Regions from separate parts of the Vibrio sp. RC586 genome, predicted to be linked through region 2. Evidence: predicted binding sites of a transcription regulator. Region 2 holds the regulator's gene; each other region holds the start of a gene.
What was found. The regulator PurR, encoded in region 2, represses purine synthesis genes. The targets are predictions, from matches to a motif close to TNANGNAAACGTTTNCNTNA.
Positions count from the first base shown of each region.

Region 1: a site for PurR is predicted at 6,437-6,456, ahead of VOA_RS08040 (NupC/NupG family nucleoside CNT transporter). Genes of this name have one in related genera too.
Region 3: a site for PurR is predicted at 3,082-3,101, ahead of glyA (serine hydroxymethyltransferase). Genes of this name have one in related genera too.
Region 4: a site for PurR is predicted at 3,134-3,153, ahead of purE (5-(carboxyamino)imidazole ribonucleotide mutase). Genes of this name have one in related genera too.

Region 1 is NZ_ADBD01000008.1:557,457-565,664, forward strand. Features, by position in the region: gene VOA_RS0117945 (vWA domain-containing protein) at 1-424, opposite strand, end outside; gene VOA_RS0117950 (DUF4381 domain-containing protein) at 411-899, opposite strand; gene VOA_RS08060 (DUF58 domain-containing protein) at 896-1,822, opposite strand; gene VOA_RS08055 (AAA family ATPase) at 1,832-2,788, opposite strand; gene VOA_RS08050 (methyl-accepting chemotaxis protein) at 3,090-5,006, shown strand; gene VOA_RS08045 (chromosome segregation ATPase) at 5,066-5,266, shown strand; gene VOA_RS0117955 (DsbA family oxidoreductase) at 5,372-6,019, opposite strand; gene VOA_RS08040 (NupC/NupG family nucleoside CNT transporter) at 6,715-7,923, shown strand.
Region 2 is NZ_ADBD01000013.1:216,357-224,564, forward strand. Features, by position in the region: gene mukE (chromosome partition protein MukE) at 1-81, opposite strand, end outside; gene mukF (chromosome partition protein MukF) at 62-1,399, opposite strand; gene cmoM (tRNA uridine 5-oxyacetic acid(34) methyltransferase CmoM) at 1,411-2,193, opposite strand; gene elyC (envelope biogenesis factor ElyC) at 2,309-3,160, shown strand; gene torR (two-component system response regulator TorR) at 3,265-3,969, opposite strand; gene torD (molecular chaperone TorD) at 4,194-4,856, shown strand; gene purR (HTH-type transcriptional repressor PurR) at 5,234-6,244, shown strand; cyclic di-GMP riboswitch class I at 6,403-6,490, shown strand; gene VOA_RS04500 (TfoX/Sxy family DNA transformation protein) at 6,606-7,193, shown strand; gene VOA_RS04495 (TVP38/TMEM64 family protein) at 7,515-8,204, shown strand.
Region 3 is NZ_ADBD01000007.1:699,151-707,358, forward strand. Features, by position in the region: gene lipB (lipoyl(octanoyl) transferase LipB) at 1-162, shown strand, start outside; gene lipA (lipoyl synthase) at 155-1,120, shown strand; gene VOA_RS11080 (hypothetical protein) at 1,326-1,652, shown strand; gene glyA (serine hydroxymethyltransferase) at 1,778-3,028, opposite strand; gene VOA_RS11070 (YitT family protein) at 3,369-3,965, shown strand; gene vpsQ (exopolysaccharide biosynthesis protein VpsQ) at 3,994-4,428, opposite strand; gene vpsP (exopolysaccharide biosynthesis protein VpsP) at 4,407-5,099, opposite strand; gene vpsO (exopolysaccharide regulatory tyrosine autokinase VpsO) at 5,096-7,306, opposite strand; gene vpsN (exopolysaccharide export protein VpsN) at 7,331-7,858, opposite strand; gene vpsM (exopolysaccharide biosynthesis beta-barrel protein VpsM) at 7,861-8,208, opposite strand, start outside.
Region 4 is NZ_ADBD01000006.1:407-8,614, forward strand. Features, by position in the region: gene VOA_RS14335 (gamma carbonic anhydrase family protein) at 1-412, shown strand, start outside; gene VOA_RS14330 (DUF1488 domain-containing protein) at 393-668, opposite strand; gene aroE (shikimate dehydrogenase) at 665-1,501, opposite strand; gene hemF (oxygen-dependent coproporphyrinogen oxidase) at 1,563-2,480, opposite strand; gene VOA_RS14315 (L-threonylcarbamoyladenylate synthase) at 2,499-3,056, opposite strand; gene purE (5-(carboxyamino)imidazole ribonucleotide mutase) at 3,225-3,710, shown strand; gene VOA_RS14305 (5-(carboxyamino)imidazole ribonucleotide synthase) at 3,714-4,847, shown strand; gene VOA_RS14300 (DNA topoisomerase family protein) at 4,921-5,487, opposite strand; gene VOA_RS14295 (DUF494 family protein) at 5,503-5,979, opposite strand; gene dprA (DNA-processing protein DprA) at 5,982-7,097, opposite strand; gene VOA_RS14285 (LysM peptidoglycan-binding domain-containing protein) at 7,097-8,208, opposite strand, start outside.

The sequences.
Region 1 (8,208 bases), on a different contig from region 2:
GTAAATAGGCGTGGTCAGCGAACAAGATCAGCCCAATGCGGTCGCCTTCGCGTTGAGCAATAAATTCAGATAGAACCTGTTTGACAGCGGTTAGGCGATCCACCATCTGTTGGCCGGACTGCATATCTTCTTGGCTCATTGAATAGGAGAGATCGACCACCAACATCAGATCGCGGTGGGATGTCGTAGTGCTGATTGGCTCTCCATACCACACGGGTCTCGCCGCAGCGGTAAGCAATAAAATCCACAGTCCCGCGGCAATGAACCGTGGAAACCATGAATAGGGCTGGATTCCCGATGATTGAGGAAGATAGGGCAGCTTAATCGCCACCCTAGGTTTTATGGCTGGTGCAAAAAAATAGATAACCCAAGGTAGTGGCAGAAGTAAAAACATCCACCACCAAATAAACTCAAAACTTGCCAATGCCTGATTTTCTCCGTTTACGCGGCGGCAAGGCACTTTCAACCCAGTGATAACAGTGGTGAACTAACTCATCGGCATTGTTCACTTTTTGCTTCTGGTATAACGCTTGCTGCCACAAAGTTTCATTTGGTACGAAAAGTGGGTGGCCGACTTGGGCATCTAAAAAGGCGTACCAATCTTTACCGGTTAAATGCGCAATTTCTTCTCGAGGGTAGTAACAAAGCGCCGCCTGACGAACCAATTCAATCGCTGAAGAGGGCGTTTGCGGAGTCACTGCTAAGCTCAAGAGACGTAATGCGGTTTTTTTAGGGGCCAGTCGGCGGCGACGCCAACGTACAGCCAATCCGATGATGAGCATCACGATGAGAATGCCGCCTACGCTTGCCCACCATCCCCAGGCCAGTGGAAACCAGCTAGGAAGCTCAGGCAAATGCAGAGCGTTGAGATCCAGTGATGTGATTGACGATTCCTTCATTTCTTATGGTCCGATAATTGTTGCAGCAAAGGTATTCCGCTTGAAACTGAGCGGTAGTCCATTTCCAATAATAGACAGAGTGATTTTAGTTTTTCTTTTTGAGTTTCAAAGGCTTTTTTGATACCTGCCCGCGTACTATTTATCGAAAAGTTGAGCCAGCGCGTCTCTTTGTGACTTTGTACTTGCTCAATACCTCGAAATGAGGTGTCTCCTTGCTCTAATGGGTCATAAATTTGCACCAGACGGACACGGTTATGGCGGCACAATTGGCGCAGAGGTAATTCGTGTTGCTGTGTATCGAGATCGACAAAATCGCTGATCAACACCACTTCGCTGCCTTTGGGGCATAAGTGGTTCAGTGTGGTGAAGACTTCCTGCCGCGCAAGCGTTCGCGGAGTATGCTGTGTCGGGAGCATTTGTTGCGCTTCGATACAGGCCGCTAGGATGGGGAGTACGCCCCGCTGACGGCTGCTTGGCTTAACTTCAATAAGCCGATGGCCCACATCAATCACCGCACCAACGCGATCTTGCTGTTTAATCGCCAACCAAGCCAACAGGCTAGCTAAATGCGCAGCCTGAACGGACTTAAGCAGTAAACAGGAACCAAACTGCATCGAATGGCTGAGGTCGATATAAAGTACGACGGCTCTTTCCCGTTCTTCACTGAACAGTTTGGTGTGTGGTTTCCCAGTTCGTGCGGTGACTCGCCAATCAATCGAACGAATATCGTCTCCGGCTTGATATTGGCGTACTTCTGAAAAATCCATCCCCCGTCCTAGACGACGGCTGTGATGCTGACCGATACGCTGTGACCAAACTTGGCGCGCAGGAGGAAGAAAATGCACCGTTTGCTGCTCATAAGCGAGCAACTCTTCAAGACACAGTGTGATACCGTTAGCATACAAAGGAAGAGAAGACTGCATCGTCACAACCTACGCACTACCAACCAGTGACAATAAATGGGAGATCACCTGATTTGGATGAACACCTTCCGCTTGTGCTTGATAGCTGAGTAGTAGGCGGTGACGCAAAACCGAGAAAGCCATCACCTGAACATCATCTGGTGTGACAAAATCACGCCCATGTAACCATGCATGAGCACGAGCACAACGATCCAATGCAATCGTTGCGCGAGGGCTAACCCCCATTGTGAGCCATTGTGCTAATTTTGTATCGTATTTGGCCGGTTGACGTGTCGCCATAATTAAACGCACAAGGTAGTTTTCAATTGTTTCAGCCATATGCACATTCAGCACTTCTTGGCGGGCGTTAAACACTTGTTGTTGAGTAATCAAAGGCTTGTCTATCGCCTGTTCGCCTTTTGCTTCCCCACGGTTGAGACGCAAAATCGCCAGTTCATCTTGTGCGCTAGGGTAGTTCACTTCCAAATGCAGTAAAAAACGGTCGAGTTGAGCTTCGGGGAGTGGATACGTTCCTTCTTGCTCAATGGGGTTTTGCGTGGCCATAACCAAAAATAGCTCAGGTAAACGGTAGGTTTTTCGCCCAGCAGAAATCTGCTTTTCAGCCATAGCTTCTAGCATGGCCGCCTGAACTTTGGCGGGGGCGCGGTTTATCTCATCGGCCAATACCAATGAGTTGAAAATAGGGCCAGACTGAAACACAAACTCTCCGGTTTCAGGGCGGTAGACATCACTCCCAGTAAGGTCGGCAGGCAGTAAGTCTGGTGTAAATTGAATTCGGTGAAAGTCACCTTCAATGCATTCAGCGAGGGATTTGACCGCGCGAGTTTTTGCCAATCCCGGCGGACCTTCAACCAAAATATGCCCATCGGCGAGAAGTGCGATCAGCAGTTGGTTAATCAAATCGGCTTGGCCAATGACCTGTTGGTTCAAATAATGCTGTAATGTTTGAAAGGGTTGAAACGGCATGAATTCTTCCACTCCTAGAGATATCAGCGGTTAGTGTTGTGTGTTACCCAGAAAGTTCCATAAAAATTTTATGGTAAGGCAGAAAGCTCATCAAAAGGGCAAATGATCACTCAAAATACGAATAAAAGCGTCTATCTTAATGAATGCCAACAGACGATTTATAAACATCACTTGGTGATTTCAATCAAAAGTGTGACGCATTGCAAGTTTGTGCTTGAGATTTGTAAGAATTTTCTCAATCTTCGTGATCTTAAGTCGATAATGTAGAGGTTTCGGTGATAGCCATGATTAGGCGGAGAATATGTTCAAACTGCATCAGATGAGTATTAAGCAAAAGGTTGTGTTAGGGGTTACCCCAGCGGTGCTGGCTTCAACCCTAATTGTAGGTGTGATGGCACAGCGTCAAGCGCGAGAAGTATTAGAACATCGCTTGGTCAATTTGGAATTACCCGATATTTTGAAGTTGATCAAAAGTGATATTGATCACCAAGTTATTCAACTGTTGTCGGCCGCGCAGCAGATCGCAAGTAACGAATTTGTACAGCAGGCGATTTCTACAACAGAACGAGATCCTGCTACTGAAGCGTTATTGGTGAAGCAGTTAAACAACCTGCGTGACCAATATAAGCTCAATGATGCCTCGGTTGCCAACCGCAAAACGGCCTATTACTGGAACCAAAATGGCTTCCTGCGAGAGCTTACCCCGCAACAAGATGGCTGGTTCTTCGGTTTTACGGGTTCAGGCAAATCCACCATGGTGAGCATGTTCCAAGAGGCTAATGGTGACGTCAAAATGTTCGCCAACTATCAGTTGATCAACGGCGATACGATGTCAGGCATGTCGAAATCGATGGATGATATGGTCAAGCTACTGAATAGCTTTAAAATCGAAGACACGGGCTTTGTGTTTTTAACCAATGCGCAGGGTGAGGTACAGATCCACCGCCAACAAGCACAAGTGAAATCGACGCTGCAACAGATTTATGGTTCAGGTGCGAGTGCTCTGCTCAATAAATCAGGTTTTAATTTGATTTCGGCCGACTATCAAGGCGAAGAAGTGATGGTTGCGAGCCTCTATATCGAAAGTATGGACTGGTATTTAATTGGTACTGTGCCCGTACATGAAGTGTTTGCTGAGCTAGATGCCGTAGCACAACGCATGATGTTTACCACCCTCGTTGTTGCCGCGATCTTTATTCTGATGGGGATTTTTCTCGCCAATAGTATCGCAATGCCAATCAATCAGATCGCGAAACGCTTTACCGATCTGGGTAAAGGAGATGGCGATCTTTCACAGCGTATTGAAGTGAAAGGCAATGATGAAATCGCTCAGCTTTCAAAGGGCTTCAATGGTTTTATTGAAAAAATCCATCAGTCAATTAAAGACGTGGCGCAGACGAGCCGTGAGCTGCAAGTCGCAGCAGAAGGTGTATCGCGTAAGGCTTTAGTTACTCATGATAACAGCCAACAGCAACGCGATCAGACCATTCAAGTTGTGACCGCGATTAACCAAATGGGGGCAACGATCAGCGAGATTGCCTCGAATGCGGCAACCGCAGCAGAAACCGCCAATCAGGCATCAGATAATACTGATCAGGGCCGCAATGTGGTTAATAAAGCTAAAGATGCAATTAGCCGCCTAGCTCATGATATTGAAAATACAGGCAAAGTGGTTGAGCAATTAGCATCCACCACTCAAGAAATCGGCTCTATTTTGGATGCGATTCGCAGTATCTCAGAACAGACCAACTTGTTGGCGTTGAACGCAGCGATTGAAGCGGCCCGTGCGGGTGATCAAGGTCGTGGTTTTGCGGTGGTTGCTGATGAAGTGCGTAACTTAGCAAGTCGTACCGCAGCCTCCACAGAAGAAATTCAGAAAATGATCAACCAACTGCAAACTGACGCAAAAAATGCAGTGTCTGCGATGGATGCAGGTAAAACAGTGACGCATCAAGGGGTTGCCGCTTCCGATGAGGCAGTACAGGTTCTGATGAGTATTTCAGAGCGTATTCATGATATTTCGGATCGCAACACTCAAGTCGCAACGGCAACAGAAGAGCAATCGACCGTTGTCCACACCATTAACCAAAATATTGAAGAGATTAACGCGATCAATGAAGTGACGACATCAACGGCAGAAGAGCTGGCTGATGCGAGCAAATCATTGCGTGAACTCTCCGGACGTTTGGATAAATTGGTGGGTAACTTTAAACTCTAGAAACCTTGCCGGGAGTTAGTTACACTTTCGGCCAGTAAAAACCAAGTAGGTAAAGAGTGATGAACGATTTCGAAAAAGAGCTGGAGTTGATGTCTCAGCAGATTGCTGAAGAACCAGAAACCAAGCTGCCAAGTCTGGAAGAGCAAAAAGCGATTGCAGAAAAACTCAAACAGTTGGAAGCGGAAGGCAAACTGACTCCAGAAGTGCTTGAGGCTTATTTTGGTCAATATTATGTGAAAGCGGAAACACCGATTCACTAACTGATGCTCATCCGTTACTCATCATTTTATCGAGCCGCTTTGCGGCTCGATTTATTTTTGACTAAAACAGCAGCACCAATCGGAGCTTCAGGTGCGGGAGCATGGCTAAGCGGCAGTCTCAGCAGAGACTCGTTGTATTACCTCTAACAAAATATCGCTAGTTTGAGCTCCGGAAATTAAATATTTTTGCTCAATAATCAAGGTCGGTACTGCATGGATGCCCGCTTGTAACCACTGTTGCTCCGTATTTGCGACCGCTTTAGCCCAAGAATCATCAGCCAAAATTTGTTGGCATGCTGCACGCTCCAGACCAACCTCATGGGCCAATTCAAGCAACACGTCATCTTCATCAATCGCTTTACCTTGTTGGAAATAGGCTTGCCATAGTGTCAATGTCAGTGGCAATTGTTTATTTTGCTGATTAGCCCACAAGAGTAGCTGATGGGCTTTACGCGTGTTGTAAATGCGCATGTCATCAAAGAAGTTAAAATCGAACCCCACTTCACGGCCTAACTCGGTCAAGGTTTTACGCGCTTGCTGACTCGCTTCAAGGCTAGTGCCATATTTTTTACTAAGATGCTCACGCAAATTTTCCCCTCCCATGGCTAACCTTGGGTTGAGTTCATAAGGGTGCCATCTCAGCGTCACATCTATCTCCGGTAGTCTGGATAATGCGTGTTGTAATCGGTAGTAGCCAATCACGCACCAAGGGCAGACGACATCTGAGACAAGGTCTATGGTTAGCTTGTGCATCGAACTCTCCTTAGTTGGTGTTGTTTAAGTATAACTGTTGTACTTAAATCTGCTGTGGCGGTCACTCGCATCATAACCTTATCTATTTTTCTGAGGAGTGCTAAAGAGAGATTTAGGAGATGAAAATGTACAAAAAGTGAGGTTGAGCTGAAAAAACGCCTCACGGTTTTCGAAAAACACGTGAGGCGCGAACACTGACGTTATTAGTAATGGTTATGCGATAAAAGGAAGAAGAAATTCAGTTAAACGTAGGCTGATTTTATGACTAACGCTAGCTTGCTTGGTGAATAATAAATAAAAGAATATTCATTTGTGATATGCGTTCCATTTGGTTGGTGCTTGTTATTGAAATGCCTTAAGCCATTATTTGTCCCACGCTCACTCTGCTTGATTTGGGTCTTCATAAGGAAAAATGGCATAAATAAACGTTTGCGTGAAAAAATGTGATGAAACTCATTTTTTTATCGTTATACTTCGCGTCCGGCTAAGAGCCGGTTGCTCTGCCAGTACAAGCCGTCACAAGGAAATGTGAATGACCCCAAGGATCGGACCAGCTAATTCCCAAGCTTGTGTCTGTTGAAGTGAATGGCTAGTGAGCAATAAAGCTTTATTCTCTCCTTTTGAGATTGTCTCCGCCTACACCTAGACCAAGCAATGGGTTTCCCTGTTTTTACTCACATTTTTCTAGGTAAATTATGGCGATTTTGTTTGGAATCATCGGTGTTACGGTACTGATCCTGTGCGCGTATCTGCTCTCTGAAAGCCGCAGTGCGATTAATTGGAAAACCGTCTCTCGCGCTCTGTTATTGCAAATTGGTTTTGCAGCGTTAGTACTTTATTTTCCATTGGGACAAGCCGCTCTGAGCAGTTTAAGTAACGGTGTTTCAGGCTTGCTGAGCTTTGCGGATATTGGTATTCGCTTCTTATTTGGTGATCTGGCGGATACGGGCTTTATCTTCGCGATTCGTGTCTTACCTATCATAATTTTCTTCAGTGCGCTTATTTCTGCACTTTATTACCTTGGCGTCATGCAAAAAGTCATTGCGTTTATTGGTGGTGGTATCCAACGTTTCTTGGGTACCAGTAAGGCGGAATCTCTGGTTGCAACAGGTAACATTTTCCTTTCACAAGGTGAATCACCACTGCTTGTGCGCCCATTCTTAGCTAATATGACTCGCTCAGAACTCTTTGCTGTTATGGCGGGTGGTATGGCATCGGTTGCGGGTTCCGTGTTAGGTGGTTATGCAGGTTTGGGTGTTGATCTGAAATACTTGATTGCGGCGAGTTTTATGGCCGCACCAGGTAGCTTGATGATGGCAAAAATCATCATTCCTGAGCGTGGTACCCCTATTGATCAAAGCCAAGTTGAGTTGGACAAAGCCCAAGACAGCAATTTGATTGATGCTCTCGCCAGCGGCGCGATGAACGGTATGAAAGTGGCTGTAGCCGTAGGCACCATGCTTATCGCGTTTGTCAGTGTGATAGCCATGGTGAACACTGGCCTTGAAAATCTTGGTGAGTTGGTTGGCTTTAGCGGGATCACTCTGCAAGCACTGTTTGGTTACCTATTTGCGCCACTGGCGTGGGTGATTGGTATTCCTAGCCATGAAGTTCTGGCGGCGGGTTCTTACATCGGCCAGAAAGTCGTCATGAACGAGTTTGTCGCCTTCATAGACTTTGTTGAGCACAAAGCACTGCTTTCTGAGCATAGCCAAGTGATCATCACTTTTGCGTTGTGCGGTTTTGCTAACATCGGTTCTATTGCCATTCAGCTAGGCTCCATTGGTGTTATTGCGCCAGAGCGCCGTTCTGACGTAGCAAACCTCGGTATCAAAGCCGTGATTGCTGGCACACTGGCTAACCTAATGAGTGCTTGTTTAGCGGGTATCTTCATCTCGTTATAAATCAATTTAGCCACCACCGACTCACATTCGCTATGTGATTGGCGACAATGCAAAGTTGTTTATAGGGCAAGAATATCAAGCCTACCCAACGGGGTAGGCTTTTCTTTATGTCGCTCCATCTCTCATCACTTTTTTAAGTTAAGAAGCACAGCGAGTTTCGATTAATCGGTGAAAAACTGATTTGTAGCAACTCATCTGCGGCAAGAATACGTAGTATGGGATGCAATTCACTGCTTATACCCTTTCAGCGAGGTTTCACCAACGCTGCGTATTTAAATGATGAGT
Region 2 (8,208 bases):
GTCTAGCGCTGGGAATAGCGGGTTCGCAATCGCTTTGGCCAGATTCTCTGGCATGTATTCATTAATATCGGTCAATGACATTCGCTTGTACCTTTGCGCCAAAATCGTTGATCGCCGTCCAGTCAGGCTGGATAGCGCGGTAGTCGGACTCGGAGTAACCCAGTCTTACCGCTTGGTCGACAACCATTCGGGCTAAATCGAAATGATGGGTTCGTGGATGGCTGGCTAAGTAATCACGTAGAGCCAACGCTAAATCAATCGCGACGCCTTGTTCTTTGTGCACTTTCAGCATGTCGCCAATCCGCTGCGCAAGTTCATCATTTACTTGTTGCAGTTCTTCGTATTCCACTTCTGTCGGCACATGGCCAGTAACTTCTTCGTCACGCAGGGTCAAAGTTTCATCACGCAGATCGGATAGACGTTCTGCATCGGCGTAAGTGAGATACCAAGGTTGTTCAAAATAGTCGTTCATTGACTGACGCAGACGTTGGCTGAACGCGCGGTTCTGGTCCATATCAATCGCGGTACGAATAAACTTGTGGACGTGGCGGTCGTAACCGATCCAAAGATCAATCGACTGCTGACCCCAACTCGTAATGCGGTCGAGCTTCATTTGCAGCGCAAACAGCGTCTCTTCGATGAAGTCCAATTCCAGATCGCCATACACGCACTCCTGAATATCGAGGATTTGCGTTTGCAACTCATCGCCTGCCGCTTGCAAGGTATCTTGCAGCTCACGCAGTGTGGCGGAAGTCTCAGACAGCAAGGCTTCACAGTTGTTGATCGCATCGCGCCAATCTTTATTCAGCAGATCCGCAATCTGTTCTTTGACCGATTGCTGCTGCTCATCCATCACACGCTGGTTAAGGTCGATGCGATCGAAGATTTCACTCACCGAATATTTGAGCACGCCAAACACGTTTTTGCGCCAATGAGCGACACTGCCACCCTGCTGCGCAGATTCCACGGCTTTCGCCATCTCATCCGCGACCATAGAGAGTTGGATAGATAGTTTCAGTTTGGAAAATTCGCGATGACGAACGTAGTAGTCGGTAATGCCGATCGCCAAAGGCGTCAGACGGTAGATGCTGGCACCTTCCGTTATTTCGCTGGTAAAACGGCTTAATAAGCGCTGCTTGACCAGATCATTAATCGCATTGTTAGCCCGAAAGGCTGAGGCTTCTCCCGATTCTGCAAACAAGCGCGTGACTATCGCGAATGCATCGTGAAGTTCCCCTTCTCCGAGCTCTTCATCAAATCTTTCATTACTGAGCACAGCAATCGCCAACAAAAATGCCAGCCGCTCAGTAGGCAGATTCAATGAGAAGTCATACTGTTTTACCCAAGTGACGAGTTCGTCGATAGGCTTTTGCACAGTATCCTGAGTAAACTCACTCATTGTGTTTCCTGTTATTGTTTTTTCTTAGCCCATACATGAATGTATCGGCCCAATGAGAGGTAAGGCTCCTGACGGCAGAATTTGCGCTCCAGTGCCACCAAATCCTCATACTGGTATTCGCCCATGTTTTTCATGTTTCCGATGTAATCACTGAAACAGCGAATACCGGATTTTCCGCAGATCTCAAAACCCGATTCTTCGATCCATTGATAGACCTCTTCGGGGAGCAAGCCTTTCTGCGGTTGTAATTTAAACCGTTTGCGGTGCGGCATATCTTCTAGCACGTGCGGAATGTTGCCACACACGGCGTTTTTGTAAACCAAACCGTGATAGTTGTAAAACATCACCGACACCATGCCGCCCGCTCTAACTTGCGCCAACAAATTTTGCAACGCTGGTTTGGGCTCCGCCAACCACTCCATCACCGCATGAAACAGCACCAAATCCACGGGCGCATCAAGGTGTGCTTGAATCGTCTGCACTGGTGAATGGACGAAGCGATACTGCTCAAGCAGGCCATTGTTTGCAATATCCTGTTCGGCCAATTGCAACATTTCCGAAGAAAGATCACAGAGTGTCACTCGATGCCCAAGGCGAGCGATTTTTTGCGATACTTGCGCCAAGCCGCCACCCGCATCGAGCACGTGCAAGGGAACTTTTTGCGTGTCCAGTTGACTGAGAAGCTGCTCCAAATCTTCCCAAACAATGACTTGGCGGATCTCACCTTTGTCAGAACCGTATATATTTTTTGCAAATTTGTGGGCAATATCGTCGAAATTGCGATCTTCTGTCACGGTAGCTTGAGTTATGATAACGAATCGTGCCCGCTATTCTGTCATAGGAATGGCAGGAATAAAGAGGCTTCGACTCTTTTTATAATCAAGTGCTGTTTTTTCGGACTGTTTTTCTATGTTTGAGCTGAAAAAAATTTTTTCTTCACTGTTAATGCCTCTGCCAGCGTTGCTGATCATTGGTTTCGTGGGCCTGATGTTGATCATGTTCACAGCAAAACGTAAAACCGGTTGTCTTGTGGTGTTGTTCTCTCTCACCGGTATTTTCTTTATCTCTTTCCAACCCATAGCGACTCGCCTCTTAATGCCACTCGAAAGAACCTATACGGCTTTTCTGCCCGTTGAGGGGACTGTCGATTACGTCATGGTATTGGGTAACGGCCATGTGGTGGACGATGATATTCCCCCAACATCTGAACTCAGCCGCGCGGCTTTAATGCGACTTGCCGAAGGCATTCGGATTAACCGTATGTATCCAGGTTCGAAAATGATCCTCTCTGGATATGCTGGAGGAAGTGAGGTAAGCCACGCACGTATGATGGCGCGTGTCGCCCTTGCACTCGGCGTACCCAAATCAGACATTATTTTGCTAGAAACCGCTAAAGATACGTGGGAAGAAGCGCGTCAAGCCGCCGCATTTGTACAGCAGAAACGTATGGTGTTAGTGACCTCGGCTAGCCACATGAAACGCGCCATGCGTGAATTTGAAGCGGCAGGGTTAAACCCAATACCTGCCCCGACCAATTTCCTCGGCCACCTGAATATTGCTCAGCCGTGGGATAAGTACATCCCTAAAGCCCGCTATCTTGAACAGACTGAACAGTATTGGTACGAAACTCTGGGATTATTGTGGCAAAAACTGCGCGATACGGTAGCAGGCGATGTAGAAACGCCTCTAGCCAATCCCGCTGTAATTGAAGAGACAGTAGCTGGCGATGCCGCGGTTGAGCCTACTCCTGCCACACCTTAAACTTTCCACGAGCGACAAAAAAACCGGCGAACTGCCGGTTTTTTTTATTTGCCTTACACTCTCTTATCAAAAGTGCTCATCAAGCAAGATGAGTTAAACCAAAGCTAATCACCCGCAAACATATAACCTTCACCATGTACGGTGACAAAAATCTGTGGGTTCTTTGGATCAATTTCCATCTTGGCGCGCATACGGCGAATCAAAACATCAATGGTACGATCGTTTGGAGCGTCCACTCGATGACTGATCATGTTCAAAATGCGCTCTCGGCTTAGCACTTGATTAGGATAAGAAGAAAGCGCTACTAAAAGCTCATATTCAGCTTTAGTTAACTTTACTGGCTCGCCGTTACGGCTAAGTGCACGACGCTGAACATCAAATGTCCACTCACCAAAATAAACCAGTTTATCGTCTTGCTTGTCTGCACTGTTATCACGACGAGCAAGGCAAATACGCCACAACAAGTTCTTAACTCGCACTTGCAGCTCACGTAAATCAACGGGTTTTGTGACATAGTCGTCTGCCCCCATTTCAAGGCCAACGATTTTGTCGATACTGTCTGTGCGTCCTGTCACTAAAATAATGCCAATCTCCGATTGGCCGCGTAGTTCTCGCGTCAATAGCAAACCATCTTCACCGGGCAAATTAATGTCCAGCAACACCAGATCAATATCATTGAGTTCTAGTGCTTCTCTCATTTGCGCTCCGCTTTCCGCCTGTGTGACTTGGTAGCCTTCGTTTTGAAAGTAACCACTCAACTTACTGCGGGTAACGAGATCGTCTTCAACCACAAGTACGTGATAGCTCATAATGCACCATTTTAAATAACTGGATTTATCGCAGGGTTATTCTATTCATATTTATTAATATTTCGAGAAAAATCGTGAGAAACATCACTTTTTCTTGATGCAACTCAAGCCCCACTCAGCACATTCACAACTCATTTGCATCTTTTCACAAATAGACATGTTCAGCATGATAGCTGTTCATTTTTATGGTTTAGACTAAGAGCCAACCGATTGGGAGTGCAAAAATGATACAAGAACTGAAAATCCTCAATGAAAAACGCGCAGAAGTCTATTGGTGGTTGTCGAGCCTATTTATTAAAGAGCTGACTGAACAAGATCTCGCACACTACCATTCAGCGGAAATCCGCACATTTTTGACTGGACTCGCGGCAGAAGAAAGCCTAACCACAGATGTGAAAAGTTTGATAGAAGCGCTGAATCGTTTGCAAGATAGAACCGATGCTCAGCTTGAACTTGCTGCGGATTTCTGTGATTTATTTTTGAAGTCCGATCGTGATTCAGCTCTACCTTACGCATCTGTCTACACGGATAAAGGGCTACTAAACGGTAAACCCGCACAAAAAATGCGCGAGCTTCTCGCCACGCAAGGCGTTAAGGTGGCTCAAAACCTCAATGAACCCGCCGACCATCTCGCAATTCAGCTCGATTTTTTGGCTCACCTTGCCATTAGTGCTAATCAAAATGAACAGGCTGCGGACTTGGATAACGCATCGAAAGCACAAGCTGAATTTATCGAACAACACTTACTCAACTGGTTACCCACCTTTGTTGAGCGTTGCACTCAATTTGATGACTTTGGACTTTACGCAGCCGTTGCTCGTTTAACATTGGCATTCGTGAGACAAGACAAAGATTACCTTCAAGAGCTGAATACGAATATCGAATAAGTGTCTTGTCACTCTCTTACTTAAGGTTGCCGTTCAACACCAAACTGACTCTTTGGCACAGTAAATAGAGTTTGCCTAGACGAATTGATCGCGAAATAACTTAAAGTTTGATGAATGAATTTCGTTGCGGTGAACAGATTTGCAGTCTAAAATCCACCCGCAAACGATAAAAAACGAATAAAAATATAAACCGCTAATTTTTGGCGGTTTTTGTATTTTTATTACTTTAGGCATTGTGATTGAAGCGCTTTACGTACGGCCTAGTACCGCTCATTGCTGCACAGAGTGTGAAGATTCGCTCAGTCTCGCCTTACTTCTGCTGATTTAATTAACCAATAATATTCGCTGGCATCAGCAGTCATCGACAGGAACACTCTATGGCTACGATTAAAGATGTGGCACGCCTTGCTGGCGTGTCAACGACTACCGTCTCTCACGTCATTAACAAAACTCGTTTTGTGGCTGAAACCACACAGGAGAAAGTGCAAGAAGCGGTTAAACAGCTCAACTATGCTCCTAGCGCTGTTGCACGGAGCTTGAAATGTAACACCACTCGCACCATCGGCATGTTAGTGACGCAATCCACTAACTTGTTCTTCTCTGAAGTGATTGATGGCGTAGAAAGCTACTGTTATCGCCAAGGTTACACTCTGATCTTGTGTAACACAGGCGGCATCTATGAAAAGCAACGTGATTACATTCGCATGTTGGCTGAAAAACGGGTTGATGGCATTTTGGTCATGTGTTCAGACTTGACCCAAGAGCTACAAGAGATGCTGGATGCACACAAAGACATTCCAAAAGTAATCATGGATTGGGGTCCAGAAACCTCACACGCTGATAAAATCATCGACAATTCAGAAGAAGGTGGTTACTTGGCTACCAAATACCTGACTGACCGTGGTCATACTGATATTGCATGCTTAAGCGGTCACTTTGTTAAAGCAGCATGCCAAGAGCGTATTCAAGGCTTCCGCCGTGCTATGGCTGAGGCAAAATTGCCGGTTAATGAAGATTGGATTTTAGAAGGCAACTTTGAGTGTGATACGGCGGTGCTAGCTGCCGATAAAATCCTTGCTATGGATAAGCGTCCAACTGCGGTGTTTTGTTTCAACGATACTATGGCACTTGGTTTGATGAGCCGTCTGCAACAAAAAGGCATCCGTGTACCTGAAGACATTTCCGTGATTGGCTACGACAACATTGAATTAGCGGAATATTTCTCACCACCGCTGACTACCGTACACCAACCGAAACGTCGTGTCGGGAAAAACGCCTTTGAAATTTTGTTAGAGCGCATCAAGGATAAAGAACACGAACGTCGAATTTTCGAAATGCATCCTGAAATTGTCGAGCGCGACACAGTGAAAGACTTGACAAAAAACTAACTTTCTTGACAATTCATGACGCCTATATTTGAAAGCTTGTCACATAAATTTGACAAAACCTATGTAGCATAGGTATTAATAACTTAGCTTATTCTCACATTTGAAATACCAAGTTGTGAGAATAAGCCAAGATTGGTTAATTTTTATCAGGAAAAATGTCACGCACAGGGCAAACCATTTGAAAAAGTGGGACGCAAAGCCTCCGGCCTAAACCAAAAGTTTATGGTAGGTAGCGGGGTTACCGATGGCAAAAAATGCATACACTATGTTGACTCATCATTGACATGGCCGATGCATGCATTTGCTAATTTTCTCGGACCTGATTTGGTGGCGTATGTAACAATACTCCGAGACTAACAGCATGAATAAACCAGTATTAAAAGATTCAATGCGGCTCTTTGAGCAGCTAGGACGTGTGAAATCTCGTTCAATGTTTGGTGGCTTTGGTATTTTCGTCGACGAAACTATGTTTGCGCTTGTGGTTAATGAAACGCTGCACATCCGTGCGGACGATGCCACAATCGAAAAATTCAAACTACAAGGTTATGAACCTTACGTTTATAAGAAACGTGGCTTTCCTGTCGTAACTAAGTACTACGCTTTACCTGAAGATTGTTGGAGCAATCCAACCTCCATCTTAACTGAAGCTCGCGCTGCACTTGAAGTCGCTAAGGCAGAGCGTGAAACGCAAGCTCAAGCAAAACCTGAGCGCTTAAAAGATCTGCCTAACTTACGCTTGGCAACCGAAAGGATGCTCAAAAAAGCAGGGATTGAGAATGTTGAATCACTACACTCTCATGGTGCTGTTGAAGCGTATAAAGCGATTCAGCGTACTCACTCAGCAGAAGTTAGCTTAGAGTTGCTATGGGCTCTAGAAGGTGCGATTGAAGGTAAGCATTGGTCAGTGATCCCACAAAATCGTCGTGATGAACTCTTGAGGCACCTCTAACCTACTGTTTTAGGTTCATAATCACGTCAAGATTTAGGTGTGAACACACCAAGACATACGTACATATAACGTGTCCATCTGGGCACGTTATTTTTTGAAAGAAATCCTGCTCTTCCCCTTTCTTTATTCTTAGAGTCTCAGCAATCACGCCTAATTTGGCGAGTTTGAACTCAGTGAGTATGTGTGTATTCATTCCTGAGGCTGTTAGGTATTGGCTACGCTGACTTGCTGCCAACCTGCAACTCCAAATAGTTTGGGTATACTTGACTTAAGTGTTTTGTCACTTGCCAAAACATCGAAATGATTACTAGGTATCTTTACATGAATAAAAAACTCATCATTGCCTTAATTTTGATCGCGATTACCGCCATCTTGGTGACGCAATTTAGCCAATATCTCACGTTGGATATGGCGAAAGCCAAACAAGCAGAATTAGCAAGCTATATTGATGCCCATCTATTGCAAGCCGCTTTCATTTACTTTGTGGTATATGTTTTATTGACTGCGTTTTCCATCCCTGGAGCAACCGTTGTTACTCTACTGGGTGCTGCGCTGTTTGGTTTTTGGCTCAGTCTACTACTTGCTTCCTTCGCTAGTACCATTGGCGCAACCCTCGCATTCCTCAGTAGTCGCTTTCTTTTGCGTGACTGGGTTCAAGCGAAGTTTGCCGATAAACTGTTAACCATCAACCAAGGTGTTGAGCGAGATGGTGCGTTTTACTTACTCTCACTACGCCTCATCCCGATTTTCCCTTTCTTTTTGATTAACTTGGTTATGGGACTGACCCCAATCTCTGTTTGGCGCTACTACTGGGTAAGCCAACTAGGTATGCTACCCGGCACAGCGGTTTATCTGAATGCGGGTACACAATTGGCGGAAATTTCAAGTTTAGGTGAAATCGTGTCCTTCCCTGTCCTTGCTTCATTTGTGCTACTAGGGGTATTCCCAATTATCGTTAAGTGGTTGATGAATAAGTTCCAGCAACGCACCATCCAATCTTCAATTAAGTAAGCAT
Region 3 (8,208 bases), on a different contig from region 2:
ATCAATCCTTGCGGTTATGCTGGAATGGAAATGGTTCAATTGAGCGATTTATACAGCCCAATTGGGATGGAACAGGTTGAACAAACATTAATCCAAGAACTCGTTACCCTACTGGACTACGAGCAAGTCGAATTCAGCACAGAAGCATACAATCATGAGTAAACCAATTCAGATGGAACGCGGCGTTAAGTACCGCGATGCCGATAAAATGGCCTTGATTCCGGTAAAAAATATGCCAGCAGAGCAGAAAGAAGTTCTGCGCAAACCAGAATGGATGAAGATCAAACTTCCAGCCGATAGCCAGCGTATTCAAGACATCAAAGCCGCCATGCGTAAAAACAACCTTCACTCTGTCTGTGAAGAAGCTTCTTGCCCTAACTTGGCAGAGTGTTTTAACCACGGCACGGCAACCTTTATGATCTTAGGTGCCATCTGTACTCGTCGTTGCCCGTTCTGTGATGTGGCCCATGGTCGTCCGAATGCGCCTGAAGCGGAAGAACCGAAGAAGCTCGCACAAACCATTCATGATATGAAGCTCAAGTACGTGGTTATTACCTCGGTTGACCGAGATGACCTACGTGATGGTGGCGCGCAACATTTCGCTGACTGTAACCGTGAGATCCGCGCTTTAAATCCGAGCATCAGAATCGAAACTCTGGTACCCGATTTCCGTGGTCGTATGGAAGTAGCGCTAGAAGCTCTGAAAGACAATCCACCCGATGTGTTCAACCATAACTTGGAAACGGCACCGCGCCTGTACCGCAAAGTACGCCCGGGTGCAAACTACAAGTGGTCTTTAGAACTGCTGCGTCAATTCAAAGAGCAGCACCCAGAGGTGCCAACTAAGTCTGGCTTGATGATGGGCTTAGGCGAAACTAAAGAAGAAATCGTCGAAGTGCTGAAAGATCTGCGCGCACACGGCGTAACTATGCTAACTCTTGGCCAATATTTGGCTCCAAGCCGTCACCACTTACCGGTTGAGCGTTACGTGCCACCAGCAGAGTTTGATGAGCTGAAAGAGATCGCGCTAGAACTCGGCTTTACTCATGCTGCTTGTGGTCCTTTTGTGCGCTCTTCTTATCATGCTGACTTGCAGGCCAAAGGTTTAGAAGTCAAATAAACCCATATACTCCCTATCAAGCCAGCCAATGCGCTGGCTTGATACTTTAGCTGAGATGAGATCCTGCATCATAATCTCACCATATCGGTTCTTTAACCTTGAATCCTGCGCTTGGGTTCTATAGGCTTACGCTAAGTTTCGATTATTTTTCGCTCACAAACTTGAACGCGCTGTTGAGTGAAAACTGACTACAAGGAAAACAATAATGACTCGTATCGGCTTATTCGCTCTTACCGTGGCAGCGCTGTTGGCTGGCTGTTCATCCAATACCCAGCAAGATAACTACCGCGAAGCGTCTTTTGAACTCTGTAATACCGAAGTAAACATTTACTCAGTCAGTGATGATGGTCAAGTGCGTATCGTATGTGCCGATGGCGCGAAGTTTGCTCTAAAAACCGAGAAAACCCTCGACATCATGCGCGATATCAACGTGGATTACTGTGATGGGGAAGGTCTGGGTAAATTTACCGAAAGCAACAAGTACTACATGTTCAAGTGCAAATCCGGCACGATGATCAGCGTGAGTAAGTAAGCGGTCACTAAACCATATTCCAATAAAAAGCCTGCGAATATCGCAGGCTTTTTTTATCACTACTACCCTTCTGGCTGAAGTTGCAACCCGTGGGTTGCAACTTCACGTTGTTCAGGTCTGCGTGCTTACGCGTACACAGGTAGGCGTTGACAGATCGTCAATACTTTTTGCTTAGTCGCTTCGATAACACCTTGGTCGTTGATGTTGTCTAGAACATCACACATCCAGTTAGCGAGATCTTTTGCATCTTGCTCAGTGAAACCACGACGAGTGATCGCCGGCGTACCCACACGAATACCAGAAGTCACAAATGGGCTACGAGGATCGTTAGGTACTGAGTTCTTGTTCACTGTGATGTTTGCTGCACCGAGTGCCGCATCCGCATCTTTACCTGTGATGTCTTTATCAATGAGATCGACCAAGAAGAGGTGGTTCTCAGTGCTGTTAGACACGATCTTGTAACCACGCTCTTGGAACTGTGCCACCATAGCCTTCGCATTTTGCACAACACGTGCTTGGTAAGCTTTGAACTCAGGCTCCATCGCTTCTTTGAACGCAACGGCTTTAGCCGCAATCACATGCATCAAAGGGCCGCCTTGGCCACCAGGGAACACCGCTGAGTTCAGTTTCTTGTACATCTCTTCGCCAGCGTTTGACAGGATCAAACCACCACGTGGGCCAGCCAGAGTTTTGTGCGTAGTCGTAGTCACAACGTGTGCGAAAGGCACTGGGCTTGGATAAACACCAGCCGCAATCAAACCCGCAACGTGTGCCATATCGACAAATAGGTAAGCACCTACTTTGTCGGCGATTTCACGCATACGTTTCCAATCAACAATTTGTGAATAGGCAGAGAAACCACCGATGATCATCTTTGGCTTATGCTCAAAGGCCAACGCTTCCATTTCGTCGTAGTTGATTTGGCCCGCTTCATCAATGCCGTAAGGGATCACTTTGTAGTGTTTACCAGAGAAGTTTACTGGAGAGCCATGAGTCAAGTGACCACCGTGTGCAAGGCTCATACCCAGAACGGTATCACCAGGATTAAGCAGTGCCATGTACACTGCACTGTTGGCTTGAGAGCCTGAGTGAGGCTGAACGTTCGCATATTCACAGTCAAACAGTTGGCAAGCACGGTCAATAGCCAGAGCTTCAGCTTTGTCCACGAACTCACAACCACCGTAGTAACGCTTACCAGGGTAACCTTCTGCGTACTTGTTGGTTAGTTGAGAACCTTGTGCTTGCATTACACGCGGGCTGGTGTAGTTTTCTGAAGCAATAAGTTCAATATGTTCTTCTTGACGAAGCGTCTCTTCCTGAATGGCAGCGTATAGCTCCGGATCGTAATCGGCGATGTTCATATCACGCTTAAGCATCTGTATCTCCTGACTCAGATTGACTGAAATTGCAAAAAAACCACACAATGACTCTACGCAAACGTTTTCGTCATCACTTTATGGCGCGCATTCTACATAATTTGATCTTTATCATAAAGCCCAAATTCACGAATTTATCATGCAGTTTTTTCATAACCATGAAGACAGCTTTCATCTTGACGATAGAAGTGGCGTCTAAACGACAAAACTGTCAATTTTTTGCTTTACACCCTGTAAAGCGGATGTGACATAGGTTTACCTCAATTTTTCCTCCCTAGCTACCGAAAATATCGACTTTTCATTAACATCCGCGCCATTCTCTTCCTTGATAACCTTATTTATGGAAAAACATTCACACAAAGAAGATTGGATCGCGATTCTGACTGGGACATTTCTGGTCGCACAAGGCGTCTATTTTCTACAAGCTGGGCACTTATTGACGGGGGGAACCACCGGCTTAGCACTGTTAATGACCCAATTTTTACCACTGACCTTTGGCGTGCTCTATTTTCTCTCTAACTGCCCATTCTACTTGCTCGCTTGGAAACGTTTTGGAGCCCGTTTTGCATTTAATAGTGCAATTTCAGGTGCTTTAGTCTCGCTATTTGCTGATCATCTCGCGATGTTGATAACGCTTGAGAAAGTGAATGTGGTCTATTGCGCAGTAGCCGGTGGGGTATTGATGGGTTTGGGAATGCTGATTTTGTTTCGCCACCGTTCAAGCTTAGGCGGCTTTAACGTGTTGTGTTTGTTTATTCAGGATAGATTTGGCATCTCGGTAGGTAAAAGCCAGATGGCAATTGATGGCTTGATCCTACTTGCTTCGTTCTTCTTTGTATCACCGTTGACGATCGGTCTTTCTATCCTTGGAGCCTTTTTACTCAACCTCGTGTTGGCAATGAATCATAAACCGAGCCGCTATCGCGTCATTTACTGACGTTATCTTACTCACGGCGAAGAAGGGCTTAACGAGCTCTTTTTCGCTTGCGTTGCTTCACACCAGCCAAAAAGGTATTCATTAAGCTAGCGAGGGTCACGCCGATGAGGCTAGCCAAAATATCCATGATAGAAAAAGTGCGCAAAGGCGAAAAAGCCTGCATTCCTTCATCGACAAGGCAGCCAATCGCAATCAATACACCGGTGAGAACAACGATTTTATAACTGTGACTGGTGGCTGACAGTACGTGATACAGCGCAAGCGTTAGCAGCAATGCGAGCAAGCTATGCAAGTGCGTATCACCACCAACCGCGATTTCCATCCGGTACACATAATCGGCATGAAAACCCAGTGACTTAAACCAAGAAGCCAGAACGGTAAATAACCCCAGCACACCAAGCAGCAACACTGAAACTGGGCGTTGCTGATAAATTTGGCGGCCTATTTTAAGACAGTGTTGCAAATGCGGATCTCTAATTTAGGCTCACGGCGCGAAGCTAAAGTGCAAGCCAGTTTAAATTGGTGAGTCGATTTTAGGTAATCAGCCAAAAGGTGTCGACTGTTTTTCCCATTCAGCCCACGCGCTAGATGCTCAATAACGAGCCACTTCTGCTCACGATTCCAGTAAGACCATTTCGATAGTCCTACTTGTGAAATTGCCATATTCACCGCTAGGGTATACGGCCCGTAATGCGCAGCCATCGCCATATATTCATTAAGCTCTGGGCTTAAGCTTTCACGTTCGGATAATTGAGCCTCAATCTTTAATAGCTCTGCCCAGCTATCAGGCCACGTAGGTCGCTGTTGAACACTTTCGAGATAATACGCTTTCGCTCTCTTCAAAGCATTGTCCTGCGCATCCTCTTTCATTAGGTAGGCTTGCCACTGCCAGACTCTCCCCGCCAAAAAAGTATACTGCGGATGAGCTGGATTATGCTCAATGGCCTTTTGGATAGCGAATTGTGCCTCTTCAACAGCTGACATATTGGCTGGTGTGTCATTCCAAGTCAGTAGCTCTTTTTCAGCACTCAGAGCGTATAAAGAAGCAATCCCTTGCTGGAAAGCCAGACAGATCACGAGCAGCACTGATGCGATAACGCAAGCTCGCCATCCGGCTTGCCACACACTATTCACTCTGTGGCTCCTGGTTTATTTTCTTCACCATAGTAGGCTTGGTAATGGTAGTAACCACTGTAACCTGACGCTATTTTCGCATTCAGACGATTGAGAATTACGCCGTCAATTCGAGTCCCTTGTTGAGTGAGCTTTCCAACCACTTCACGCACCACTGGTGTTCGGGTGTGGCTTGCATCAATCACCAAGATGACCGAATCCGCATATTGCGCTAACATAAAACTGTCGCTGACCGCAAGGCAAGGTGGCGTATCAATCACAATCCGTTGATAACGTGTCCGCAGATCGGCCAATAGTTCACTGAATGCCGTCGATGACAGCAGCTCCAATGGGTTAGCGGTATAGACTCCAGCAGTAAGAATATCTAGCCCCGACTGTTCATCATGGTAGATGCACTCTTCCAAACGGGTGCCCGTCAATACGTTAGTGACTCCCGGTTGTGAGCCTGCTATCGAGAAACGATGCGCAACCGCAGGTTTACGTAAATCGCAATCAATCAGCAGGGTTTTTTCCATTTGTGCTAACGATAGTGCCAAGTTAATGCTCGAGGTGGTTTTACCCTCCCCAGGCAAACTTGAAGTGAGCATGACAACATGCTGCTCTTTATTGACATGGGCAAGCAGATAACTGGTGCGTATAGTTCGGACTGCTTCCGTCAACTCGCGCAGCCCTTCATCAAAATAGGCTTTGGCATCTAGCTTTCCGCGACGCTTACTGATGGCGGGCACGATCCCAAGCAGGCTCAACGCTAACTGTTTCTCCACCTGTTTGATATCGGCAAACGTATCGGACATCGCATCGGCAATAAAGGCCACTACGCAAGCAAAACCAAACGAGGCAACAAACGCCAACAAAACCAGCAGCTTTTTATTCGGTTTACTTGGAACTAAAGGCGGATTGGCTTGATCGGTAAAGCGAGCAATCGTGGTATTAAAGTCCCCCGAAGCACTGGTCTCTTTTTGGCGAGCCAAGAACAGATCAAACAGCTCTCGGTTGGTCTGTACCTCACGCTTTAACTCGGAATACTTGGCATTTTTTACCGTCAGAGTCTGAAATTCAGACTTGCGTTGGTTGAACTCAGTTTGTAACGAACGTTCCGCTTGCTTAGCGGCTTGTAACTCATTATTGATGCCGTTGAGCAACTGTTTTAATTCTGAGCGTAAATTTTTGCGCACCGCTTCCAACTGGGCGGTGGCCGATTTTAGTTTTGGGTGTTTAGGCCCATAACGTTTGGAGAATTCTGAAACTTTGCGCTCCGCATCGACTTCTGCCACCTTTAAATCCCGAATGGTCGGGTGGTTTGAAATTTCAGGGATGGATGATAACGCTGTTAAATCACTGTCGTTTTTGCTGTAGCTGTTCGCCACTAAATACAGTGTTTCAGCCGCAACACGTCGATCGCGCGCTTTGTTCATCTGTGAGGTAAGCTCTTCTAATTCTTGAGAAGCCAAGCCCTCTACACCTTGAATATCGACCAAGCCTTCCGCTTTCAAAAACGCCTGCAGTTCTGCCTCTGATTCACGCAGTTTTTCACGCAATTCTCCCATTCGCGTGTTAAGCCAAGTATTGGCTTTTAACTCCACTTCTAGCTTCGCTTCTAAATGACTGTCCATATACACACGTGCAATTTCATTGGCAATTTGCGCTGCGAGTTTAGGATCTCCCGTGGTGTAGTAAATATTGACCAATTGCGTTTTGCGGATTGGACTAATGTTCATTCCACGTTTAAATTTGAACAGAACCAGCCGACTGTGACGGTACTCTTCTTGTTCCGGATCCAACACCACATCTTGTGTCTTGAACGCTTTTAGGAATGGCATCCACTCCAATAGCTGTTGACTGAGCCCAGAGCGTTCATTCATGCTTGATTCTGGGTCAAATTCAGGATTACTGGCCAGATCCAAGCGTTTGATGACCTCTTCCGCAATGGTGTCTGACTTAAGGATCTCAATTTGAGTCAGATAGTATTCTTGGCTTTTGGTATCTAGCCCATAGACCTCTTCTATCGATACCGCTTTCGCCTGTGTCGATTCGATTAAAATCGTCGCTCGAGCGGTGTATTCTGAACGCATCGACAGCACCACCAGCAAGGTGATCGCCGTGACCATGATAGAAAACAGTAAGATTCGCCACTTATAGTTCAGCAACACATTAAAATACTGACGAATATCCAGCACTTCTTCCTGAGTGAATTGTTTATCTGTCATCTCGTGTACCATTTCACCCTTGATTTAAAAGAAGCTTTCAGCAACGGTTAAAATGTCACCGGGCTGCAATTTGCTAAATAAGGTCACTTTGACCGGTTTGGCTTGTGGATCATCACTACTGGAAATCTGCAGGTTGGTTTTCGAGGCACGCTCAGTGAATCCTCCAGCAATAGTGATCGCTTGATTCACCGTCAGCCCTGGATAATAAGGGTAACTCCCCGGTTTCATAACCTGGCCATTCACAAAGAAAGGACGATATTCAAGGATGGAAACAGATACATTCGGGTTGATCAGATAACCATCTAATAAACCATCATGGATGGCGACTTTCACTTCTTCTAAGGTTTTACCCTTTAAGCGAATTTTGCCAAGGAATGGATAATCAATCGTACCGTTGTCGCTGACGCGGGTCTCCACCGAGAGTTCGGGTTCATCATAGACTTGAATGCGAATTTGATCGCCAACGCCCAATCGATAAAAGTCATCATTAGCTATTGCCAAAGACGGTAATAACAACAAACACAACAACAAAGAGAACAAGGACTTCATAATGCCTACATGACTCCTTGGATCGTCAGGTAATACACATTTTGACTATAGCTAAGCGTGTTGATGTTGGAGTCTTTTTTCTCACGGCCTAGCCCAAATTCAAAAGTTAGCCAACGGCGAAAATCATAACTGGCACGTAAGCTGGCACTGGTTGTGTCGTCTTGACGAGCAGACTCCGTGTAGTCCTCGCTCAAGCGAGTTAATGCCGCTTCAGTGGCCCACTGTGTATCCCAGTTGTGTGACCAATTGACTTGATAGGTTGCCGCATCAATCGCATCCCCATCACCATCAGAATCGGTCGAACGGCGATTCGTAACCAGTTGTAATGCCGAATAGGAACGAATGAGATAGGT
Region 4 (8,208 bases), on a different contig from region 2:
TGTAAACCACATTCGGATTGGAAAGCGCACTAATATTCAAGACGGTTCTGTATTGCATGTCACCCACAAAAATGCTGAAAACCCGAATGGTTATCCTCTACTGATAGGAGAGGATGTAACGGTTGGGCATAAAGTCATGCTGCATGGTTGCACTATTCATGATCGAGTATTAGTCGGTATGGGTTCTATAGTGTTGGATGGCGCTGTGATTGAAAGTGATGTGATGATTGGCGCGGGCAGTTTAGTGCCTCCAGGCAAGCAACTCGAAAGTGGCTTTCTTTATATAGGCAGCCCAGTAAAACAAGCACGCCCACTCAATGATAAGGAGCGTGCTTTTCTCTTAAAGTCCTCAAGCAACTACGTTCAGAGTAAAAATGACTATCTGAATGACGTTAAAACCGTTCGCGAGTGATCTCAATTTGACCTAGAGCGTTAAACATTTCGTCTTCTATCGCCTGTTCGGCGAGTTCCTCTAGGTCAAAACGCCACTCACTGAATACCGTCATTACGTGTTGCGATTCTGCTAAGGCTTCGCCTGAGAGTTCTTGTAGAACTTGACGTGCCACAAGACATTCGATTAATGCTCCGTTTTGCTGAGCAAAAAATACGACGGCTTGTTTGCTCTCATCCCAATGCTGTAAATCTGGAAACAGGATGGATTGGTTCATAGTGCCCCCTCAAGATTTTTACGCAGCTCGCGCAAAATTTGTTTGGTTCCCGGACGTAACCCTCGCCATAACATAAAACTTTCCGCGGCTTGCCCCACCAGCATACCTAAGCCATCAATCACCTGCGCACAACCTTGTTGTAGAGCCCATTGGTTAAACACGGTATGCCCTTTGCCATACATCATGTCATAACATATTGAATGGGCAGCGAAAATCACTGGCTGAATCGCGGGCAACTCACCTTCTAAACTGGCTGAGGTCGAGTTAATGATCACATCATAGCTTTGAGTAAGCTCTGTGAATGGTTTGGCTATCACTGCACCGTACGGTGCCAGTAGTTCCGCCAATTGTTCGGCTTTAGATAACGTCCGATTGGTAATCGTAATCGAGGCGGGCTTTTGATCCAGCAGTGGTTTGAGCACGCCACGCGCCGCACCACCTGCGCCTATCAACAAAATATTCGCGCCTTTGAGTTGCACTTGTTGAGCAAGTAGATCTTGCACCAAGCCTTCACCATCGGTGTTGTCTCCCAATATTTCACCGTCATCTAACTTTTTGAGCGTGTTCACAGCCCCAGCCAACCGAGCGCGTTCCGTCAGTCGCCCAGCAAAACGATAGGCGTCTTCTTTGAAAGGCACCGTCACATTACAGCCTCGGCCACCTTGCGCAAAAAAGTGACTCGCGGCCTCGATAAACCCATCGACTGGCGCACATTGCGCGGTATAGGTCATGGGCTGCTGGGTTTGACGCGCAAACAGCGTATGAATAAAGGGGGATTTACTGTGGTTAATGGGATTACCAAAAACTACATACTGATCGATTTGAGAAGCCATATCCTTGCCTACACAATCAAAAGGGTCACTTGCTCGACCCTATCACTCACAACTTCAAGTGTCACCATTCACGCGGCACTAAAAACTCGCTCAACTGGGCTTCTGGGGTATCGGACTCAGGTTGATAAGCGTATTCCCAACGCGCTAGAGGCGGCATCGACATCAAAATTGACTCGGTACGCCCACCGGTTTGCAGACCAAACAGCGTGCCGCGATCCAACACCAAATTAAATTCAACATATCGACCACGACGATAGAGTTGGAATTGGCGCTCACGCTCTGTAAAGGGTGTGTTTTTACGTTTTTCGACAATCGGCACATAAGCTTGGGTATAACCTTCACCGACCGCCTGCATATAGGCGAAACATTGTTCGAATGGCCACTCATTCAGATCATCAAAAAACAATCCACCGATGCCGCGTGTTTCATTGCGGTGCGGTAAGTAGAAGTAGCGATCACACCATGCTTTATGCTGGTTATAGATGTCCGCACCAAAAGGTGCGCAGAGATTTTTTGCAGTGTGGTGCCAGAACTGACAATCCTCAACAAAGGGGTAAAACGGCGTAAGGTCAAAACCACCCCCAAACCACCAGATCGGGGCTTCGCCCTCTTTTTCAGCAATAAAAAAGCGCACATTGGCATGAGAAGTTGGGATATACGGATTTTTCGGATGCATGACCAGAGAAACCCCCATGGCTTCAAAACGACGCCCCGCCAACTCTGGGCGATGGGCCGTGGCGGAACCCGGCATCTGTTCACCAAACACATGGGAAAAATTTACACCGCCTTGTTCGAAAACGGCACCATCGCGCATCACTCGGGTACGGCCACCGCCCCCCAACTTTTCACCCGACTCACGTTGCCATGCATCTTCAATAAATTGCGCTTGGCCATCTGCGGCTTCCAATTGCTGGCAAATTTGATCTTGTAACTGCAGCAAAAAGCTCTTCACTGCTTGTTTATCTATGTTTGACTTCACGTTCTCTCCTGCGCAGGGTTATCCCTGTCTTAACACTTGTAAACTGCGTGCATCGCGAATTTCGCTCGGACCACAACGGCCACTGGTTTCACCTTCCAACACGGTCTCAATTTGATTTCCTAACTGAGCCACCACTTCTTGCCGTGTGGTGCAAGCCGGTTGCCCACTCAAGTTGGCACTGGTTGACGTTAATGGTTTACCAAACGCCAAACACAATTGCTGCACTAACGGATGATTAGACACTCGCACCGCCACCGTATCAAACTGACCGCGCACCCAGCTTGGAGTATCAACACTTGCGGGCATCACCCAAGTTAAAGGAGCGGGCCAAGAAGCCAAAACTTGCAGCAATTGTTGTTCTGTCAGTTGGTCTTCATCAATGTAAGGGCGTAACTGCTCATAGTTTGCGGCAATCAAGATCACCCCTTTTTCAATCGGACGTTGCTTAATCGCGAGTAAACGCAGCATCGCGGCTTGGTTATCCGGATCACAGCCTAAACCAAATACCCCCTCGGTAGGATAGGCAATCACACCGCCACTTTGCAGCACATGCACCGCTTGTTGCAGATTGTCCACTTTATTGACTCCTATATATCACTCAATAGCAGTGTACGAATAGTATGGCGATTGACCAGTGATTCTCGCCACCAACAAAAGGCAAACGTTTGCTTGAGATAAAAATCCCCGTATAATGCGCCGCAATACGGGTTTACCCGACCAATTTAAACACTGAAGGAGTTTGAGATGACAGTCGGTATTATCATGGGTTCCAAATCAGACTGGCCAACCATGAAACACGCAGCAGAGATGCTTGACCAGTTTGGTGTGGCTTATGAAACCAAGGTGGTTTCGGCACATCGTACTCCTCATCTGCTGGCCGACTACGCCTCAAGCGCCAAAGAACGTGGTTTACAAGTGATCATCGCTGGGGCTGGCGGTGCGGCGCATCTGCCGGGAATGACGGCAGCGTTTACAAGCCTGCCTGTTTTAGGTGTACCCGTTCAATCACGCGCTCTATCTGGCCTCGACTCCTTATACTCCATTGTGCAGATGCCAAAAGGTATTGCGGTGGGCACATTAGCGATTGGTGAAGCGGGTGCCGCGAATGCGGGCTTGCTCGCTGCGCAAATCATCGGCATTCACAATCCCGAAGTGATGAGCAAGGTAGAAGTCTTCCGCGCCAAGCAAACACAGTCCGTGTTAGACAACCCAAATCCTGCGGAGGAGTAACGGATGCGTGTTTTAGTTCTGGGAGCTGGCCAGCTGGCGCGCATGATGTCTCTAGCCGGAGCACCATTGAATATTGAGACGATTGCGTTTGATGTCGGTAGCGAAAACATTGTGCATCCCTTAACTCAAACCGTGCTCGGCCACGGATTGGGGCAAGCGATTGAGCAAGCGGACGTGATCACGGCTGAGTTTGAACACATTCCCCATCCGATCCTCGATCTCTGTGCTCGCAGCGGCAAGCTTTACCCAAGTGCTGAAGCGATCAAAGCCGGTGGCGATCGTCGATTAGAAAAAGCCTTATTAGATCGTGCCCAAGTGGCGAATGCTCGCTATGCAATTATTCGTAGCCGAGACGATCTGACCTCAGCTATCTCTGAGATTGGATTGCCTATGGTGCTGAAAAGTGCACTCGGTGGCTATGACGGCAAAGGTCAATGGCGTTTAAAAGAACAAGCTCAGGTCGACAATATCTGGGGTGAGTTAGCACAGTATCTTGAAGCAAATCCAGAACAAGCGATTGTGGCAGAAGAATTTGTGGCTTTTAATCGCGAAGTATCACTGGTGGGTGCTCGCAACGTCGCAGGTGATATTGTGGTTTATCCTTTAGCAGAAAACGTTCACATCCAAGGTGTACTCAGCCTTTCGACGGCGATTGATGCACCTACTCTGCAAACCCAAGCGGAAGCGATGTTTAAAGCGGTGGCTGAGCAGCTTAACTATGTCGGTGTATTAGCGCTGGAATTTTTTGAAGTAAAAGGCAAGTTACTGATCAATGAAATCGCACCACGAGTTCATAACTCCGGTCACTGGACTCAACAAGGCGCGGAAACCTGCCAGTTCGAAAATCACTTACGCGCGGTATGTGGTTTGCCACTGGGTAGCACCAAACTGGTTCGTGAAACCGCGATGATCAATATTCTCGGTGAAGACCAGCTCCCATCTTCAGTGTTGGCAATGGAAGGTTGCCATGTACACTGGTACGGCAAGGCCAAACGCCCAGGGCGAAAAATGGGACACATCAATGTGACCGCTGATTACAGTGGTGAGTTGCAACGCAAACTATGCCAATTAGCGACCGTGTTAGATGAGAAGGCTTTTCCTGCCGTACACGCAGTAGCAAAGGAAATTCAGCCTTAATCCATACCTCACTAATGTAATAAAGCCGCGTCTAACGCGGCTTTAATTTTTATGCGATGGGCAAAAACCGAGGTTAACTGTCCTGAATATTCCCACATTGACGATTGGCGCACTGATAACGGATACCTGCCGCGCTCTTTTTCTCAACCATCACCGTAAAGCCACACATGGCACAAGTCTGAGCAATCGGCTTAGCGTTGAGCGCAAATTTGCATTTAGGGTAAGCATCACAGGCATAAAATAGCTTGCCGAAGCGAGACTTTCGTTCGATGAGATGACCTTTACCACAGTCAGGGCAAATAATATCTGGAGAGCTTTCCGCTTGATTAGGCGAATCCATCGACTCGATATGATGGCACTGCGGATAATGGCTACAACCAATAAACATCCCGTAACGACCTTGGCGTAGCACCAGCTCATGTCCACACTCAGGACAAGGCACACCTAACTCTTTGATGATATGGCCATCATTTTGATGCAAAGGCTTAATGTAGTCACACCCCGGATACGCAGTACAGCCGAAAAAAGGCCCGTGTTTACCGTGGCGCAGCTGCAATTCTGCGCCACATCGAGGACAGGGTGAAGATTGCAGCGCATGTTCATGGGCGGCAAACAGTTGTGGGTCGATTTTACTGCTCATAGACAATTCACAGGCTTAATGCAAAATGCCTTGTTCTTTGCTGTACAGCAGCTCTTCCATCACTGTGTAAGCATTTTCATTACCCGGGACATTGAACAGCACCATCAGGATGATCCATTTCAGGTCATCAAGCTCAAACTCATCGGTTTCTAATCCCATGACACGGTCGATCACCATTTCACGAGTTTCTGGGGTCAGCACATTGATGTGTTCAAGAAACAGCAGGAAACCACGCGATTCGAGATCCAGTCGTTCAATCTCTTCCGGCGCGTAAATACGCATTGAAGTGGGTGCACTTTTCGCAATTGCGGTTTGTGCATCGGTTTGTTGCAAAGCCGCCAGCTCTTCCAACCAGTGGAGGGCCTTGTAGATGTCTTTTTGGTGAAACCCAGCACGCAGCAGTTCATCTTCCAGCTGGTCCTGATCCACTTGCAAATCTGCATCGCTATGGACGTAGGTTTCGAACAGATACATCAGAATATCCATCATCATAGCTAGCCTCTCCCCTTTCTAATATAGCCACCAGGTACTGCAACCACATGCCCAAGGAGCTCAAGCTCCAAGAGCTGCATCATGATATCTTGCACCGGTATCTGGGTCCGGCTTGCGAGAATATCAATAGGTGTAGCTTCTACTCCTACGTTAGCTAACAGCTCGGGAAATGGCAATTCTTCATCGCCCTGCGGAGCAGAAAAAAGTGTGGCTTGGTAAGGAACCCGCTCAGAGAGTGACCAAGTGAGTGCATTTTTGAGCTCTTGATGAATTTGTTGCACGCTCTGAACTAAACAAGCCCCCTGACGAATCAACTGATTACTACCCTGACTAGAGGCATTGTAAATAGAACCTGGAACCACAAAGACCTCACGCCCCTGCTCTGCCGCATAACGCGCGGTGATCAAAGAGCCACTTTTCTCCGCAGCTTCAACCACGACCACACCAAGCGATAACCCACTAATAATACGGTTGCGTCGCGGAAAGTGATCAGCTTTGGGAGGCACATAAGGTGCAAATTCCGAGACTAAAGCGCCTTGTGTAATAATCCGCTCAGCGAGTCCTTGATGCTGTTTGGGGTAGATTTGAGTCAAACCAGAACCTAACACAGCCACAGTTTGCCCTTGTGCTTGCAAAGCGCCATCATGGGCATGTCCATCAATACCGATAGCAAGCCCACTCACCACCACTAATCCAGATTGAACTAACTCGCTAGCAAACTGACGCGCAATTTGTCGACCATCAATCGTGGCATTGCGACTACCGACAATCGCCACGGCAGGATCGTGCAAAGCCCCGCATATCCCTTCAATAAACAATACCGGAGGAGGAACTGAGATTTCTTTTAATAGGCGGGGATAAAGCGGGCAATGCGGCGTCACTATGTGGCGATTTTTCGCACCATTTCGCCATTGCAAGCATTGCTCGGCTTGCTTGGCGGCTTCCGTGGTTAAATACACCAATTGTTCTGATTTGAGCCCTAGCGCCAACCACTGCTTTGGCGTAACGCTTTGCAGTTGCGTTGGCGTTTGGGTAGCAAGGAGATGGGAAATTGTCCTGCTACCCAGCTTAGGGGTGAAGCAAAGCGCTAGCCAAATGGCTAAGTCCTGATCCTTCATTAACTGGCATCATTAACCAAATCAGTTTGTTCCGTAGATTGCGCAACCTCTGCTTGAGCTTCTTGGTTTGCAATCTGCGGCGACAGTGCCAGCACATCATTACTGATCGGGGCTGAACTGTTGGTGATCAATGCCAAGCTAAACCGCTCATAAGGGCGGATCACCATCAAGGTGCCCACTTTTAGACTGGGTAGCTGTACATCCACCTCTGAGCCTTCTTGCTGGTAAGTAAACTGGCCTTTCTTACCGTTAACTTTCGCGCCTGCTTGGTAGAGTTCAAACATACTGCCTTGCGCAAGGCCATCACTACTCCCTTGATCAATTACAACAACTTGATTCTGCCCCGCATACTGGCTGCCTTCTAGCGAACCGAGGATATGCGCTTCACTCCCAGCTGGAGCAGGCTGCGGATAGAAAGTCGTTGAGAGTTGTCGCTCTTCAATCTCCACTTCCGGTAACGCAATATCGTTAGCCAAAATCTCTTGATTTTGTTCTTGCAAGGTTAAACCACTGAAATTGCTCTCTGTCGTGGCGAGCTCACCGGTCGCGACCAAACGCAGCACAACCATCACTTCATCATCACGCTGATATTGTGCCACTTCGCGATAAATGCCCCACTTTTTCTCGGTTTGTACTCCTGTGATGTACAGCTGATCTTGCTTGGTCAGATATTTACGACCATCGCTTGAACCAATCACCCGCACGCTATCTTGCAAGGCCGCTCTCTCCATCAGGCGGTCGGACTGCAGATAAGGCAACACTAAACCTTCCTGCACAGTCGGAACGGCTTGTTTTTCCAATACACGCACTTGCGGGCTCAGTTTTCGCATCGGTTTTAGGCTGAGTACGGGTTGTCCATCGCGCCAAAACAGCGTCAGTTTATCTCCAGGATAAATCAGATGTGGGTTATCAATCTCTGGGTTGACTTGCCAAAGCCTTGGCCATAGCCATGGGCTATCAAGATACAGCGCCGAAATATCCCACAAGGTATCGCCCTTCACCACGGTATACGTTTTCGGTGCACCTTGTTTGAGAGTCAGCGGAGTTTGCTCATCCGCCCTTACCTGCCCACTCAGTAAAGTGAACGGTAATAAAGCGCAGGCAATATAAC